DNA from 2 places in the Devosia ginsengisoli genome. Region 1 is predicted to be linked to the other one. Evidence: predicted binding sites of a transcription regulator. Region 1 holds the regulator's gene; the other holds the start of a gene.
What was found. Region 1 encodes LexA, which represses DNA repair genes until DNA is damaged. Its sites were predicted from a motif close to TGTTCNNNNTGTGTTCNG; they were not measured.
Positions count from the first base shown of each region.

Region 2: ruvC (crossover junction endodeoxyribonuclease RuvC) is a predicted target of LexA. The motif match lies at 2,785-2,802, and genes of this name have one in related genera.

Region 1 is NZ_CP042304.1:1,267,208-1,279,577, forward strand. It holds gene parE (DNA topoisomerase IV subunit B) at 1-1,270, shown strand, start outside; gene FPZ08_RS06150 (DEAD/DEAH box helicase) at 1,765-3,252, shown strand; gene FPZ08_RS06155 (GGDEF domain-containing protein) at 3,402-4,475, shown strand; gene lexA (transcriptional repressor LexA) at 4,565-5,278, shown strand; gene FPZ08_RS06165 (cold-shock protein) at 5,606-5,818, shown strand; gene FPZ08_RS06170 (putative immunity protein) at 6,047-6,586, opposite strand; gene FPZ08_RS06175 (putative immunity protein) at 6,586-7,068, opposite strand; gene FPZ08_RS06180 (GFA family protein) at 7,113-7,499, opposite strand; gene FPZ08_RS06185 (IlvD/Edd family dehydratase) at 7,612-9,423, opposite strand; gene FPZ08_RS06190 (2-dehydro-3-deoxygalactonokinase) at 9,699-10,619, shown strand; gene FPZ08_RS06195 (2-dehydro-3-deoxy-6-phosphogalactonate aldolase) at 10,631-11,242, shown strand; gene FPZ08_RS06200 (SMP-30/gluconolactonase/LRE family protein) at 11,239-12,117, shown strand; gene FPZ08_RS06205 (beta-galactosidase) at 12,128-12,370, shown strand, end outside.
Region 2 is NZ_CP042304.1:2,425,771-2,429,765, forward strand. It holds gene FPZ08_RS11825 (NUDIX hydrolase) at 1-199, opposite strand, end outside; gene ruvB (Holliday junction branch migration DNA helicase RuvB) at 196-1,236, opposite strand; gene FPZ08_RS11835 (hypothetical protein) at 1,233-1,577, opposite strand; gene ruvA (Holliday junction branch migration protein RuvA) at 1,621-2,238, opposite strand; gene ruvC (crossover junction endodeoxyribonuclease RuvC) at 2,235-2,741, opposite strand; gene FPZ08_RS11850 (GGDEF domain-containing protein) at 2,991-3,659, shown strand; gene FPZ08_RS11855 (GGDEF domain-containing protein) at 3,766-3,995, shown strand, end outside.

The DNA of each region.
Region 1 (12,370 bases):
CAAGGCGGTGTTCCACTATCCCAATGGTCTCAAGGACTTCATGACGGCGCGTATCGAGGGCGAGACGCGCATTGTCGACGAGCTGTTCGCCGGTGTTCACGGCAAGGCGGGCAGCCACGGAGCGGTGGAATGGGCCGTCGCCTGGACGCTCGGCGATGGTGGCGTGCAATCCTATTGCAACACCGTGCCGACACCCGATGGCGGCACGCATGAAGCGGGCCTGCGCACCGCCCTGCTCCGCGGCCTCAAGAATTATGCCGAGCTGACCAAGAACAAGGGCGCAGCCATCCTCACCGCCGATGATGTCTTCGCCCATTGCAGCGCCATGCTCTCCGTCTTCGTGCGCGAGCCCGAATTCGTCGGCCAGACCAAGGACAAGCTGGCCTCGGGTGAAGCCACGCGCATTGTCGATACCGCCCTGCGCGATGCGTTCGACCACTGGCTGGCTGCCTCGCCCAACCAGGCCGGCAAACTGCTGGACTGGGCCATCGAGCGCGCCGAGGAACGGCTGCGCCGCCGCAAGGAAAAGGAAATCGACCGCGCCAGCGCCACGCGCAAGCTGCGTCTGCCCGGCAAGCTGGCCGACTGCACGCAGACAGCGGCGCAAGGCGCGGAGCTGTTCATCGTGGAAGGCGACTCGGCCGGTGGCTCGGCCAAGCAGGCGCGCAACCGCGCCAACCAGGCGGTGCTGCCGCTGCGCGGCAAGATCCTCAACGTCGCCGGGGCTAGCCGGGAGAAGATGCATGCCAGCCAGCTCATCTCCGACCTCATCCAGGCTTTGGGCTGCGGCACGCGGGACCGCTATCGCGAAGAAGACCTGCGTTACGACAAGATCATCGTGATGACCGATGCCGATGTCGACGGCGCCCATATCGCTTCGCTGCTGATCACCTTCTTCTTCCAGGAAATGCCCAAGCTGATCGATGCGGGGCACCTTTATCTGGCCCTGCCACCGCTCTATCGCATCAGCCAGGGCGGCAAGACGCTCTATGCCCGCGACGACGCCCACAAGAATGAATTGATGGAAACCGAATTCACCGGCAAGGGCAAGGTGGACATGACCCGCTTCAAGGGCCTGGGCGAAATGCCCTTCGCGCATCTGCGCGAAACCACCATGTCGCCCAAATCACGGACCCTGCTTCAGGTGAAGGTGCGGGACGATCTGGACGCGACGCGGATCAGCGTCGACCGGCTGATGGGGACGAAACCCGAGGCGCGGTTCGACTTCATCCAGGAGAATGCCGCGTTTGTGACGGATCTGGATGTTTAGCCACAGCATCCGTGCCTTTGGGTGAACCCGCTCGGACAGGTCGGAATACATTCGCAGATCGTCACCCTCGGGCTTGACCCGAGGGCTCTATACTTACGGACGTTCAGCAAGTGCAACACCGTCGGGTCAAGCCCGAGGGTGACGATCGCGTTTTGCGCGTCACGAACAAGAGGCCACTCCTCCCCTGAGAGTGAAGTGGCCCCAATTAAGACTAACGCCCGCAAAACCGTTGACAGGCAAGGCCTTTGCGCTATGGTCCGCGCCGCTGGAGCATTTCCGGCTGGACGGTTTGTCATCACGGCATCACCCGCCTCTGCCAAAAAACTGCCTCAGGGCCACTCCGTATCTGCACTTGCTGCAATCCCGTTCGGTGGCCATCCAGTCGTGAACGCGTCGCATAATTTTCCAGTTCACGGCTGAAGACCCCGGCGCACCGTTCGAATGTCTCGGACTGGACCTGGCCCCGGGCCACATATCTGAGTGGAATTACCTGATTGACTGATGATTTTTCCGGGCTGGGCCTGTCCACCAAAGTAACCGACGCGGTCACTGCTGCCGGCTACACCAAGCCGACCGAAATCCAGGCGCAGGCCATCCCCCATGTCCTGCAGAAAAAGGACGTCATCGGCATCGCCCAGACGGGCACCGGCAAGACGGCATCCTTCGTGCTGCCCATGCTGCACCTGCTGGAAAATGGCCGCGCCCGCGCCCGCATGCCCCGCACGCTCATTCTCGAACCGACGCGCGAGCTCGCGGCGCAGGTTTCCGAGAATTTCGAGAAATATGGCAAGAACCATCGCGTTTCGATGGCGCTGATCATCGGCGGCGTGAGCTTTGAGGACCAGAACAAGAAGCTCGATCGCGGCGTCGATGTGCTGATCGCCACGCCCGGTCGCTTGCTCGACCAGTTCGATCGCGGCAAGATCCTGCTGACCGGCGTTGAAATCCTCGTCATCGACGAAGCCGACCGCATGCTCGACATGGGCTTCATCGACGATATCGAAAAGATTGTGTCGCGCCTGCCGCCGCGCCGGCAGACCATGCTGTTTTCGGCGACGATGGACAGCCAGATCGAGAAGCTGACCAAGAAATTCCTCAAGGACCCCGTGCATGTGCAGGTGTCCCGCGCCGCTTCCACGGCCGACACGATCGACCAGAAGCTGGTCAAGGTCGGCTCCAAGCCCGAGGAAAAGCGGGCCGCTCTGCGCGATCGTATCCGCGCGGCCGAGGGCCTGACCAACGCCATCATCTTCTGCAATCGCAAGCGCGACGTAGCGACCCTCGCCCGTTCGCTGGAGCGCCACGGCTTTTCGGCCGGCGCGCTGCATGGCGACATGGACCAGAAGAGCCGCATGGAAACGCTCGATGCGTTCAAGAACAACCGGTTGACGCTGCTGGTCGCCAGCGACGTGGCGGCACGCGGGCTCGATATTCCCGCGGTGAGCCACGTGTTCAACTTCGACGTGCCCGTGCATGCCGAAGACTATGTGCACCGCATCGGCCGCACCGGCCGGGCCGGTCGTTCGGGCGTCGCCTATACGCTGGTGGCGCCGGCCGATGGCAAGCATCTCGACGCCATCCTCAAGCTGATCCAGAAGCCGATCGACTATCTCGAAACCGGTGGCAAGACGGCGCAAGCCGCCGCTCCGGCCGAAGATGGTGCAGAGCGCCCTGCCCGGCCGGCCCGTTCGCGCCGCGGCGGCCCGCGCACCCGCGCCGAAGCCGAGGCCACTGCCGAAACGGCAGCACCCGCGCCCCGGACCCGCCCCGCCGCCAAGGCTGCGCCGGTCGAGACGGAAGAGACCACGCCCGAACCGGCGGCAAAGCCGGAACGCAACGCCCAGCGCCCCGCGCGTGGTCGCGGCCGGCAGCGCCCGGAAGCCGAACAGCCCGATTCGGATACGGGCGCCGGCAACTCGCCCTTTGGCAATGACGGTCCGATTCCGGCATTTTTGCTGCGACCAACCCGCGCCGCCAGCTAATTTGATCTTATTTCATTGTGCAAGCAGCCGTTTTATTGCGGCGGCATAGTTGTCTTCATTAATACTGGCGCGATATTCATTATTGATGACTCGGCCGCAGGGGATTCAGGACGCGGCCAGGTCCGGCGCAACCATGCGCGAGGGAAGCTGTGTCGGAACAGGAATTCAAACGCGCGCTCGGTTACGCGAACTCGGCATTTGACCTGCTCAAGCGCAGCAGCATACCGCCCTATCCGCAATTTTATGAGCTGCTCTATACTTACGCGACGGGCGTCAACCCGACGCTGAACAACCGGATCAACGCCATTTTCCGCAATGGCGATTCCCCGTCGGCCAATCTTGCCGAAGCGCTCTACAACGAATTCCTCAAATCCGACGTCAATGACCGCATGTCCAACGTCTCGGAGCGCATGCATGCGCGCATCGAGGCGGTTCATGAGGCCATCGACACTGCCATGACCACGGCGAACGCCTATTCCGGCTCGCTGCAATCGGCCAGCGGGGATCTGGAACGCGATATTTCGCCCGAGGCGATGAAGACGCTGGCCGAGCGGCTGCTGTCCGAAACGCGGCGCATGCAGGACACCAACCGCGCCCTCGAGCAGAAGCTGGAAGCCTCGCGCGACGACATCGCCTCGCTGCAGCGCGACCTCGACGACGTCAGGCGCGAATCCCTGCTTGATCCGCTGACCAAGATCGCCAATCGCAAGAGCTTCGACGAAGGCATGGAAGCGGCCATCGCCGAGGCAAGGGAAAACGGCACGCCGCTCTGCTTGATGATCGTCGATATCGATCATTTCAAGAATTTCAATGATACCTATGGCCACCAGACCGGCGACCAGGTGTTGCGGCTGGTGGCGATGACGCTCAAGTCCAACATCAAGGGCAAGGACCTGGCAGCCCGCTATGGCGGGGAGGAATTCGTCGCCATCCTGCCCTCGACCGATATCGAGGGCGCAGTGATCGTAGCGGAGAATATTCGCCGCGCCATCCAGGCCAAGGAACTGCTGAAGCGCTCGACCAATGAAAAGCTAGGCCGCATCACCGCCTCCTTCGGCGTGGCCGCCTATCAGCCCGGCGATACGGTCAGCATGCTTATCGAGCGCGCCGACCGGTGCCTCTATGCGGCCAAGCATGCCGGCCGCAATCGCGTGGTCAGCGAAAGCGAACTGGAAGCCCTGCAGGTACAATTGCCGCAAATCCAGGGCATATCGGCGGCCTGATCTGCACTATTGCAGCGAGTATTGCAGAACATAACTGGAACACGTATAGTCGTTCTGCCTATGTTCCGATTCTCTCCCCGAGGGGCCCCATGCTGACGCGCAAACAACACGAGCTGCTGATGTTCATCCACGAACGGATGAAGGAAAGCGGCATTCCGCCTTCGTTCGATGAGATGAAGGATGCGCTCGACCTGGCATCCAAATCGGGCATTCATCGCCTGATCACGGCGCTCGAGGAACGCGGCTTCATCCGCCGCCTGCCCAATCGGGCGCGCGCGCTGGAAGTGGTCAAGCTCCCGGATTCGATGAACCCCTCCCTTGGCGGCCGCAAGGTGCGCTTCGAGCCTTCGGTCATCGAGGGCAATCTGGGCAAGGTGGCCTCGCCCCCGTCGCGCATTTCGGCGACCGAGGATTATGTGCGGCCGATCTCCATCCCGGTCATGGGCCGCATCGCGGCGGGTACGCCGATCGAGGCGATCCAGACCCATTCCCACACCATCATGGTGCCGCCCGAAATGCTGGGCGCGGGCGAGCATTTTGCGCTCGAAGTGCGTGGTGACTCGATGATCGATGCCGGTATTTTCGATGGCGACACCGTGCTCATCAAGAAGCAGGACGCCGCCAGCACCGGCGAGATTATCGTTGCTCTCGTGGATGATGAGGAAGCTACCCTCAAGCGCTTGCGCCGCAAGGGAAATACGGTGGCGCTGGAAGCCGCCAACCCGGCCTATGAAACCCGCATCTTTCCCCCTGACCGCGTCAAGGTCCAGGGGCGTCTCGTCGGTCTGCTGCGCAAATACTGATTGCAGGGGAGAAGCCGGTCGGCGGGCGCACCGCCCACTGGCGGCGGGGCCTGAAACGGCCGGATCGCCTGGCGTTTTGCCGGCAAGTATTCGGTGGGCCGCAATGGGGTCAGGACGGGCAAAGCGCAGTGTTCGCAAACTCTTAGTAGCGAACATCTTGCGGAATGGCCGTTTCCGTGCCACATAGGGGTATACGTTTTCAGCCTAAGTCGGCTGCCTGACGCCGGCCTGTCCGGTCCGTGGCTTCCTTCTCTACCATGCGAACGTTATGTCCCCTTGGCATGTTGCCATCGGATAACCGCTCGTTAAGAGCAAAAGGAAACTATCATGGCCCTCATCACTGGCACCGTGAAATTCTTCAACACCACCAAGGGCTTCGGCTTCATTTCGCCTGAAAATGGCGGCAAGGATGCCTTCGTCCACATCTCCGCCGTTCAGCGTTCGGGCCTGCAGGGCCTGTATGAGAACGACAAGGTGACCTACGAGCTCGAGACCGGCCGCGACGGCAAGGAATCGGCGACCAACCTGACCCTGCTCTAGGCTTCAGGCACAGATGACGAGCGCGCTTCGGCGCCGCTCGCACAAGGACCACCGCGATTTTCGCGGTGGTTTTTTTTGCTCGGGATTTGGCCGGAGTTTGCCGGCACCGTAAGGAACCGGTGATCATGCGGTTCGGGCCGCTCGGAGAAAACAGGGGTTCCCGCTTTCGCGGGAATGACCCGACTGGAGCGGGGCGCTGATTGGTCCCGTGCCGAGTACCGACCGGCCCTAGGGCGTGGTGCGAAGCGCCGTGTCGAGTGCGCGCAGCAACTGGCCGACACGACCACCGCCCGGCGGTGCCGGAGGAAACCGGCGAAGCACGCTCAGGACATCAGGGGGCATTTGTTGCGTGGCGCGCTGGATATGGGCGTCGCCGACAGCAGGGTCATCGCCGGCCCCAAGCTCGACGGCTCTTGCTGCATGGGCCGTTGCGCCAAGAATGTGTTTGACCTGGGTGGCATTGGGTAACGGATGCAGATAGGCCGCCGCGGAAGCCGCCATAGCGGCCCGTGCCGCCTGGCTTGCCGCAGCATTTTCCGTCTCCTGCGCCGCCTTGAGCGCAGCCCAGGAGGCATCGCGCAGGGCTTTCACCCGCTTGCCACCGCGCGCAAAGCGCAGCGCCGCATCCACTGCGTCGCGCGGGCGGATATCCGACGGTGCGGCCTGCTCGAAAATGGCGAGCACGGCGCCGGCGTTTTCGGCCGCATAGGCGGCCACCGCACGAAGCGCGTCCATCTCCAGAATGATCTCACCCTCCGGGAACGTCATCAGCAGTCGAACACAAACCAGCAGGCGTGATTGCGCAGCCGCTGGTCGTCCAGCACCAGATCGCGGATTTCGTCCGGCAACTGTTCGCGCTGCCATCGACATTCCCGGCGGCCGGCTACTTCGCGCCCGGTCTCGCTGGTCGCCGCCTGCACTGCCCTTATCGCATAGGCTGCCGCACCCAGCTCATGGGCCGGCACATGGGCGACAGCCACGGCCTGGGCGGTGGCATAAGCGGCAAATTTCGCCGCGCCGGAGACATCGCGGGCCGCAGAGCGGGCGGCGGCGGCCTTGAGGGCCTGGCGCATGGTAATCTCGCCGCGCGTCCAGGCATGATTTTGGGCAATGGCGTGTTTCAGGCGATCATCGCCCCGCAAGGCCGCCTCGAAGATTGGGAAGACATGCTCGGCGCAGGTGGCGGCCCATACGGCAAGTAGCCGGTGGTCGCGGTCGCTCAGCGTGCCGCCGCGACGAACAGTGATCAATCTGGGATCGCGGGGCTCGGTGAAAATCATGCGCCTGAGTGCTTCTAATCCAGATACTTGCCCGAACCGGCACCATCCTTGTGCCGCAAACGGGCCGCGGAAACCACGGCTTCGGGCAGCAGGCGCGCATTGATGCCGCGCGTGGTGCGGCTAGCGGAACGCGGCGCCCAATGGGTAACGCAGCCGCAATTGCTGCAGCGGTGAAAATCCACATGCTTGCCATTCCAGGCATAGCGGTCGGTGACGCCGGGCTCGGGCAGGCTGCTGAGTTCGGCCGCATCATAATAGACCCAGAGCACACCATAGCGGCGACACAGGCTGCAATTGCATTCGACCACCACACTGGGCGCATGCGGCAGGACGATGTTCACCGCACCGCAATGGCAGCTTGCAATGGGGCCGGTTTGCGCGTCGTGCGTTGGCTCTGTCATGGCGTGGTCCCCGAATATCTGCTGTGTCTATAGCATAGAGGCCGATCCGGTTACGGCGGCCCAAAGCAAAGGGCCCGCACCAATGGTACGGGCCCTTCTCGATTATTGGCGATCAGTGATTGTCGCGCGGAATGCCGTTGGTCTGGGCAATGCGCTGGTATTTTTCGGCCGGCTCGAGAATGGCGCCGTCGCCCAACTGGCCGACAATGCCGCGCTGGATTTCCTGCCAGGGCGTCTGGTGCCGGGGGAATTTGTAGCCCCCCGCCGCTTCGAGCGCGGCACGGCGCGTGGCGATTTCCTCGTCGGAGATGAGGATATTGGCCTGGCCCTTGTTGAGGTCGATGCGCACGCGATCGCCGGTCTTGAGGATAGCGAGATTGCCACCGGCAGCGGCTTCGGGCGAGGCATTGAGGATGGAGGGTGAGCCCGATGTGCCGGACTGGCGGCCATCGCCGATACAGGCCAGCGAATGGATGCCCTTCTTGATGAGATAGGCCGGCGGCCGCATGTTGACCACTTCGGCCGCGCCCGGATAGCCGATGGGGCCGGCGCCACGCATGAACAGCAAGGTGTTCTCGTCAATCTCCAGCGAGGGATCGTCGATGCGGTGGTGGTAGTCCTCGGGGCCGTCGAACACCACCGCCTTGCCCTCGAACATGCCGGGATGGGCCGGATCGGCAAGGTAGCGGTCGCGGAACTCGGACGAGATCACTGATGTCTTCATGATGGCATTGTCGAAGAGGTTGCCGCGCAGCACGAGGAATCCGGCTTCCGCCTTGAGCGGATTGTCGAAATGGCGGATGACCTTGTCGTCCTGGATGGTGGTGGCGCGGCAATTCTCACCGATGGGCTTGCCGTTGACGGTAGGCGCACCCTCGCGGATCAGCCCCTGCCCCATCAGTTCATTGACCACCGCCGGCACGCCGCCGGCATGATAGAAGTCCTCGCCCAGATATTCGCCGGCCGGCTGCAGGTTCACCAGCAGCGGCACCTTGTGACCATGCTTCTGCCAGTCGTCGATATTGAGCTCGACGCCGATATGGCGGGCAATGGCATTGATGTGGATCGGCGCATTGGTCGAGCCCCCAATGGCCGAATTGACCACGATGGCGTTGAGGAAATTGTCCTTGGTCATGATGTCGGAGGGCTTGAGGTCCTCATGCACCATGTCGACGATGCGCTTGCCGGTGCGATAGGCCATTTCCTGGCGATCGCGGTAGGGCGCGGGAATGGCGGCCGAGCCGGGCAATTGCATGCCCAAGGCCTCGGCCAACGAATTCATCGTCGACGCCGTGCCCATCGTGTTGCAGAAGCCGGTCGAGGGGGCCGAGGAGGCCACCAGCTCGATGAACTGGGCATAGTCGATCTCGCCGGCCGCCATCATCTGGCGCGCCTTCCACACGATGGTGCCCGAGCCGGTGCGCTCGCCCTTGTGCCAGCCATTGAGCATGGGGCCGACCGAAAGGGCGATGGCGGGGATATTGACGGTCGCCGCGCCCATCAGCATGGCCGGCGTGGTCTTGTCGCAGCCGATGGTGAGCACGACGCCATCGAGCGGGTATCCGTAGAGCACTTCGACCAGGCCGAGATAGGCCAGGTTACGGTCGAGGCCGGCAGTGGGGCGCTTGCCGGTTTCCTGGATCGGATGGACCGGAAATTCGATAGCGATACCGCCTGCCTCGCGGATGCCTTCGCGCACGCGCTCGGCCAGCACGATATGGTGGCGGTTGCAGGGGGAAAGGTCCGACCCGGTCTGGGCGATGCCGATGATCGGCTTGCCCGACTGCAGCTCTTCGCGCGACACGCCGAAATTCATGTAGCGCTCGAGATAGAGCGCGGTCATATCAGGGTTGTCGGGATTGTCGAACCAGGCGCGCGAACGCAACTTTTTGGGCGCCTCGCCGGAGCCATTGCCTGCAGTCATTTCATCTTTCCTCTCGGGTCCGCGGTGCGCGACACTGCCCGCCGTTTGGAGCCGTTCTAACATGGCTTACGCCAGAGTGAAGGCGATTCCGAGTAAAAAATCATACAAATGGCCGGCACACCGCCCGATATTCCCCAACGCCCTGAAAATCTTACCAAACGAGGGGACCGGAGCTGATAATCCGGGCTGTTCTGCAGCGCAGAATCGGGCTGGCTGAAACGGCCGCCAGCCTTTAGGGTCGCGCCGCGTCGAGCCTGCCGCGATGAGGGAAATACGTGAGTGAGATCGTAGACTGGGTGGCCGTGGACTGGGGCACCTCCAACCTGCGCGCCTGGGGCATCGGCCCCAATGGCGCGGTGACGTTCAAGAAAACCTCGCCCAAGGGCATGGGAAAGCTGGCGCGGGAGGAATTTCCCGCCGCTCTGGACGAACTGCTGGATAATGTGGCCCCTGCCCGCAGCGGGCCGCTCGACGTGCTGATCTGCGGCATGGCCGGCGCACGCCAGGGGTGGCTCGAAGCCCCCTATCTCGAAGCGCCGACCGATTTGCGCGGCCTGCTGGATGGCGCCGTGCGCCCGACCATGCCCGATCCGCGCATCGCCCCCGCCATCCTGCCCGGCGTGTGCCAGAAGGCAGGCGCCGACAATGTGATGCGCGGCGAGGAAACCCAGTTGCTGGGCCTGGCAGCGCTGACGCCGGGCTTTTCCGGCGTGGTCTGCATGCCCGGCACGCATTCGAAATGGGCGCAATTGTCGGGCACCCGCATCGAGCAGTTCTCGACGGCGATGACCGGGGAAATGTTCGAAGTGCTGCGCACCCATTCGGTGCTGCGCCACTCGCTGACCGGCGATCTCGATGGGCCGGGCCGGGCCGAAGGTTTTGCGGCCGGCGCGGCGGCCGGGCTGGATCACCCCGAGCAATTGCTGGGCACGCTGTTCCAGGTGAGGGCCGGTTCGCTCCTGTCAGGCCGCCAGCCGGACTGGTGCGCGGGCTATCTCTCCGGATTGCTTGTCGGCACCGAAATCGGCAGCAACCGTCATTTGATCGGCGACCAGCCTGTGCCATTGATCGGCTCGCCGGCGCTGAGCGCGCTTTATGCGCAAGTGCTGGCCATGGCCGGCGCCCGGGGCGAGCCCATGGACGCCACCGCAATCGTGCTGGCCGGCCTCAAGGCCGCGCGCAGCTTCGCCGCCTAGGAGTGACTAGTATGGACCACCGCCACATCATCGCCATCCTGCGGGGCATCACGCCGAACGAAACGCTGGATGTCTGCAAGGCGCTTATCGCCGCCGGCATCACCATGATCGAAGTGCCGCTCAATTCGCCCGACGCGCTGACCAGCATTGCGCTGGCCTCCAATACGCTGGGCGACGAAGCCGCCATCGGGGCGGGAACCGTGCTCAGCAAGAAGCATGTCTGGGCCGTTTCGGATGCCGGGGGCACCTTCGTGGTTTCGCCCGACACCAACAAGCAGGTGATCGAGGAAACCGTGCGGCTGCAGATGCTGTCCTATCCCGGTGTATTCACCCCGACCGACGCCTTCCGCGCCATCAAGGCCGGGGCGACCGGGCTCAAATTCTTCCCCGCCGAAGTGCTCGGCCCCAAGGGCATCAAGGCGATGAAGGCAGTGCTGCCGCCCGAACTGCCGGTCTATGCCGTGGGCGGCGCCAATCCGGACAATTTCGGCGAATATTTCGCCGCCGGTTGCACTGGCTTCGGGCTGGGCACCTATATCTACAAGCCCGGCATGGACGCCGCCCAGGTGGCCGAGCGCGCCGCTGCCGCCGTTGCCGCCTATGATGCGGGGAAGGCTGCATGAGCGCTACAGCAAGCCTGCTGTTCGACAGCCAGTGCCAACTGGGCGAAGGTCCGATCTGGCATCAGGGCCGCCAGCAACTGTTCTTCTTCGACATCAACGAGCAGACGCTGTTTGCCGTGACCGCCGACGGCGAGGTGGCCGATAGCTGGCTGTTCAACGAGACCGTGGCCGCCGCCGCCGTGCTGGACGACCATATGCTGGTGCTGGCGACCGAGACCGGGCTCAAGGAATTCGACCTGGCCAGCGGCGGCATGAACCGCATCAACGAGATCGAGGCCGACAACCCTATCACTCGCACCAATGACAGCCGGGTACACCCCTCGGGCGCCTTCTGGATCGGCACGATGGGCAAGGTCGACGAGGAAGCCCCTGTCGGTTCGGTCTATCACTACCGCGCCGGAACGCTGACCACGCTCAAGTCGGGCATAAGGATACCCAACGCCACCTGTTTTTCGCCGGATGGGCGCATCGCTTACTGGACCGATACGCCGACCCGCAAGATCCTCCAATGCGCCACCGACCCGGAAACCGGGCTGCCGGTGGGCGAGTGGACGCTGTTTGCCGATATCGAGGGGCATCGCGGCTGGCCCGATGGCGCCGTGGTGGATAGCGAAGGCTACCTGTGGAACGCCCGCTGGGGCGGCTCCTGCGTGGTGCGCCATGCGCCTGACGGTTCGGTGGACCGCGTGGTGGAAGTGCCGGTCAGCCAGGTCACCTGCCCGGCTTTCGGCGGGGCGGACCTCAAGACGCTGTTCATCACCACGGCCGCCAAGAATCTGAGCGCCGAACAGCTCGCCGCCGAAAAACATGCCGGAAGCCTGTTCGCCATCACGGTGGATGTCGCCGGCCAGCCTGAAACGCCCATCGCTCTCTGAGACCTCTGTCATGACCACCCCCGCACTCGGCGTCTGCTATTATCCCGAACATTGGCCGGAAGATGTGTGGGAGCGCGACGCGGCGCGCATGGCCGAGGTGGGCATCAAGTGGGTACGCATCGGGGAATTCGCCTGGTCGAAGCTGGAGCCGACGCCCGGCAAGCTGACCTTCGACTGGATCATCCGGGCCATGGACGTGCTGGGGCGGCATGGGCTCAAAGTGGTGTTCGGCACGCCGACGGCCACGCCGCCG
Region 2 (3,995 bases), 1.2 Mb from region 1:
CCAGTTCCTCGGCCATTTCGCGCACCAGCGCCACATTGCTGGGCTCGCCCATCTCGACGCGACCGCCCGGCAGCATGCAATAGCTGTCATGGTCCTCACGGCAGACCAGCACATGCCCATCGCGCATGGCCACACCGGCCACGCGATAGTTGAAACAGGTGCCCCCGACCGGAAAGCTCAGCAGGATGCGCTGGTTCATTCCGCTTCCGGCTCCTCGAAGAGGCTCTGCTGCAGGCCGACAAAGCCCTGCGGCACGACCTTGCCCAGATGCTGGAAGGCGGCGCCGGTCAGCATGCGCCCGCGCGGGGTACGCTGGATAAAGCCCTGCTGGATCAGATAGGGCTCGACGATTTCCTCGATGGCGTCGCGCGGTTCGCTCAGTGCCGCAGCAATGGTTTCGATGCCGACAGGACCACCATTGTAGAAATCGGCAATGGTGGTGAGATAGCGCCGATCGAGCTGGTCGAGCCCGCGCGCATCGACATCGAGCCGCAACAGCGCCTTGTCGGCAATGGCACGGGTGATTTCGCCCGAGCCATCCACCAGCGCGAAATCGGTCACCCGGCGCAGCAGGCGCCCGGCAATACGGGGCGTGCCGCGGGAACGGCGGGCGATTTCCATCGCCCCATCGGGCGCCATCGGCATGCCGAGCAGCCGCGCGCCGCGCGTCACGATTTGCACCAGTTCCTCGGGCGTATAGAAATTGAGCCGCACCGGAATGCCGAACCGGTCGCGCAGGGGCGTGGTAAGCAGACCCGCGCGCGTGGTGGCGCCGACCAGGGTGAACTTGGCAAGGTCGATCCGCACCGAACGGGCAGCCGGCCCCTCGCCGATGATGAGATCGAGCTGGAAATCCTCCATCGCCGGATAGAGCACTTCCTCGATCGCCGGATTGAGCCGATGGATTTCGTCGATGAACAGCACATCGCGCTCTTCGAGATTGGTCAGCAGCGCCGCGAGATCACCCGCCTTGGCGATGACCGGACCGGACGTGGCGCGGAAACCGACGCCCAGCTCGCGCGAAATGATCTGCGCCAGCGTGGTCTTTCCCAGGCCCGGCGGACCGACGAACAGCACATGATCAAGCGCCGTGCCGCGCTTCTTGGCCGCTTCGATGAACACTTCGAGATTGGCCCGCGCAGCCGCCTGCCCGACGAATTCGGCAAAGCCGGACGGGCGCAGAGAGACGTCAAGCGGATCGTCGCGGCCGGCGGCGGGAGAGGTGAGATCGGTCACGCGAGCATCCGAGCTGCAATCAGGGTCAGTGCAAAAAGCAGCTTCGCTTCCCGCTCATGATCAGTGAAGCCCCCGAACCCGTCGATCGGTCCATCATAGATCTCTTCTCCGCCAGCATCTGGATAAATCACTTGCATACCCCCGTGACGAGCTTTGATGTAGCCGGATAACTCATCTAACTTCAAAACCTCGTACTGCTCTGGAACCGAAGGCGCGGTCAGCTTTAGCGTTAGGCCAAGGCGCTCCGCAGCTTCGAGCACCAGTTCAGGTGTGGCAGGTGGCTTTGGCCTCGCCAGGCCTAATTTCTCAATCTGCTCGACAAAAGACGTCATCATGTTCACCAGAGAGGTTCCACAAACGCTCCAAATGAGCGTTCAACGAGCCTCAATTGCTCAACTCCCTAAGCCCCAGCCGGATCAGCTTTTCCGTCGGCACGCCATCCCCCTCCCGCGCCACGATCCGCGCCAGTGCCGCCGACGCTTGCGCGCTGGAATAGCCGAGATTGGTGAGCGCCGAGACGGCGTCGGCAATAGCAGACGGAGCGACGCCTTCGCCCAAAGCCGCCTGCAGGCCGAGCGTGCCGGCGTCGATACCCGGGCCGGTGGGCGCCTTGCCCTTGAGTTCGGTGACGAGGCGCACGGCGAGCTTGGGGCCGACGCCATTGGCGCGGCCGACCATTGCCTTGTCCTGCAGGGCCACCGCGCTGGAGAGTTCGGCCGGCGACAGCACAGAAAGAATGGACAGCGCCACGCGGGCGCCGACACCCTGCACCGTCATCAGCAGGTTGAACCAGCCCTTCTCGCCTTCGCTGGCAAAGCCATAGAGCCGGATCATATCCTCGCGGACAATGGTCTCGATGAAGACCACCGCCGCCTCGCCGACGCGCGGCAAGGCCTGCAATGTCCGGCTTGAGCAGAAGGCCTCGTAACAGACGCCGCCGCAATCGATCAGCACGAAATCATCGCCGAAGCTGTCGACCAGCCCCTTGAGCTTGCCGATCATGCCAGCGCCCTCAGCCGCTGATTGGATACCCGGTGATGGGCATGGCAGATAGCGATGGCCAGCGCATCGGCGGCGTCTGCTCCCTTGAAATCAGCCGCCGGCAGCAATGTCTTGACCATGAGCTGGATCTGTCCCTTGTCGGCATGCCCGGTGCCCACCACCGATTTCTTGACCAGGTTGGCGGCATATTCGGCAACCGGCAGGCCGCGCGCCGCCGGCGTCAGCAGCGCCACGCCGCGCGCCTGCCCCAGGATCAGCGCCGAACGCGCCCCGGCATTGACGAAGGTTTCTTCCACCGCCGCCTCCTCGGGCGCGAAACGATCGAGCACCTCGCCCAGCCCTGTGAATAACAAAGCAAGACGTTCGGCCAGCGAACCGTCGACATCAGGCGTCACCGTGCCTGACGCAACGAAGGTCAGCCGGTTGCCCAGTGTCTCGATGATCCCCCAGCCGCAGCGGCGCAGGCCGGGGTCGATTCCGATGATTCGGGTGGCAGCACTCATGGCCCAATCCTTAACAACGCAGGGCCAGCCTACCAAGGCCAATGTGAACAAATAGGCAACAGGGCCGGTGGAAAACCTTATAGTCGATAAAATTCTACCCATCGCGCAAACACCATCTTCAAGCCGCGCCCCTAGTTTCCGCCACGGGAATGCAGGGGCAAAGCATGACGGAACTCGGCCGGAACCTACCGAAGCGCGCGTGGCTGCGCATTTATCGCGTCACGGGGGGCAATCACCCTCATCTCGGTAGTGCTGTCGGTAATCCTGACCAACATGATCATGGAAACCTTCTCGGCCGGGATAAACGTGCAGGGACTGGCGGTTTCGATCCTCATGCCGCTGACTTTGGGCGGACCGATGACCTGGTTTCTGGTGCTGAAACACCAGCAGCTGCGCCACGCCAACGACCAGCTCAAGCATCTGGCGAGCACCGACTGGCTGACCGACTGCCTCAACCGCGGCGCCTTTACCGGCGCGGTCAGCCGCCATCTCGACCGCTGCGCACCCAGGGATCCCGGCGGCGCATTGCTGATCGTGGATGCCGACGACTTCAAGAGCGTCAACGACCGCTTCGGCCATGATGCCGGCGACGAGGCCCTGCAGCTGATCGCCTGCGCCATCCGCAAGGCAGTGCGCGATAACGATCTGGTGGGCCGTCTGGGCGGGGAGGAATTCGGTGTTTTCCTCGCCGAAGCCAATGTGGCGACTGCCGACCAAGTGGCTGAGAGCATTCGCCACGCGATCTCCGTTCTCGTTTTCGCCCCCGGCGACACACCCTGCCCGCTTTCGGTCAGTATCGGCGGGGCTACCTATGCCCCTGGCGCAACCTTTGCCGAACTCTATCGCCTTGCCGACCAACATCTCTACGAAGCCAAGAATACGGGCCGCGATCGCGTCGCCATGATGCAGGCCGCCTGACTATGGAGACGCCGACCGCCTGATTGTTTCGTTCATTGCCACGGCACCCGCGCCGCCCTGCCCGATGCAGGGTGGCGAGCCCGCCATTTCAAACCGAGAGTATGCAATGATGCCGTCCAAGACTTTGACTGCCCTGCAAAGCTGGTCCAGCGTCGGTCGCTGGACACTGTTTGGCACGATGGCCTGCGTCCTGGTCTCGGTGGGATTCAACGCCTTGATGTTCGGCAACATGGGACCCGAGGCCCTGCGCCGATCCGTCATCAGCGCCATCGTGCTGCCCATCCTGCTGGGCGTGCCGCTATTCTTCTATATGAGCATGCGGGTGCGCGGGCTTGC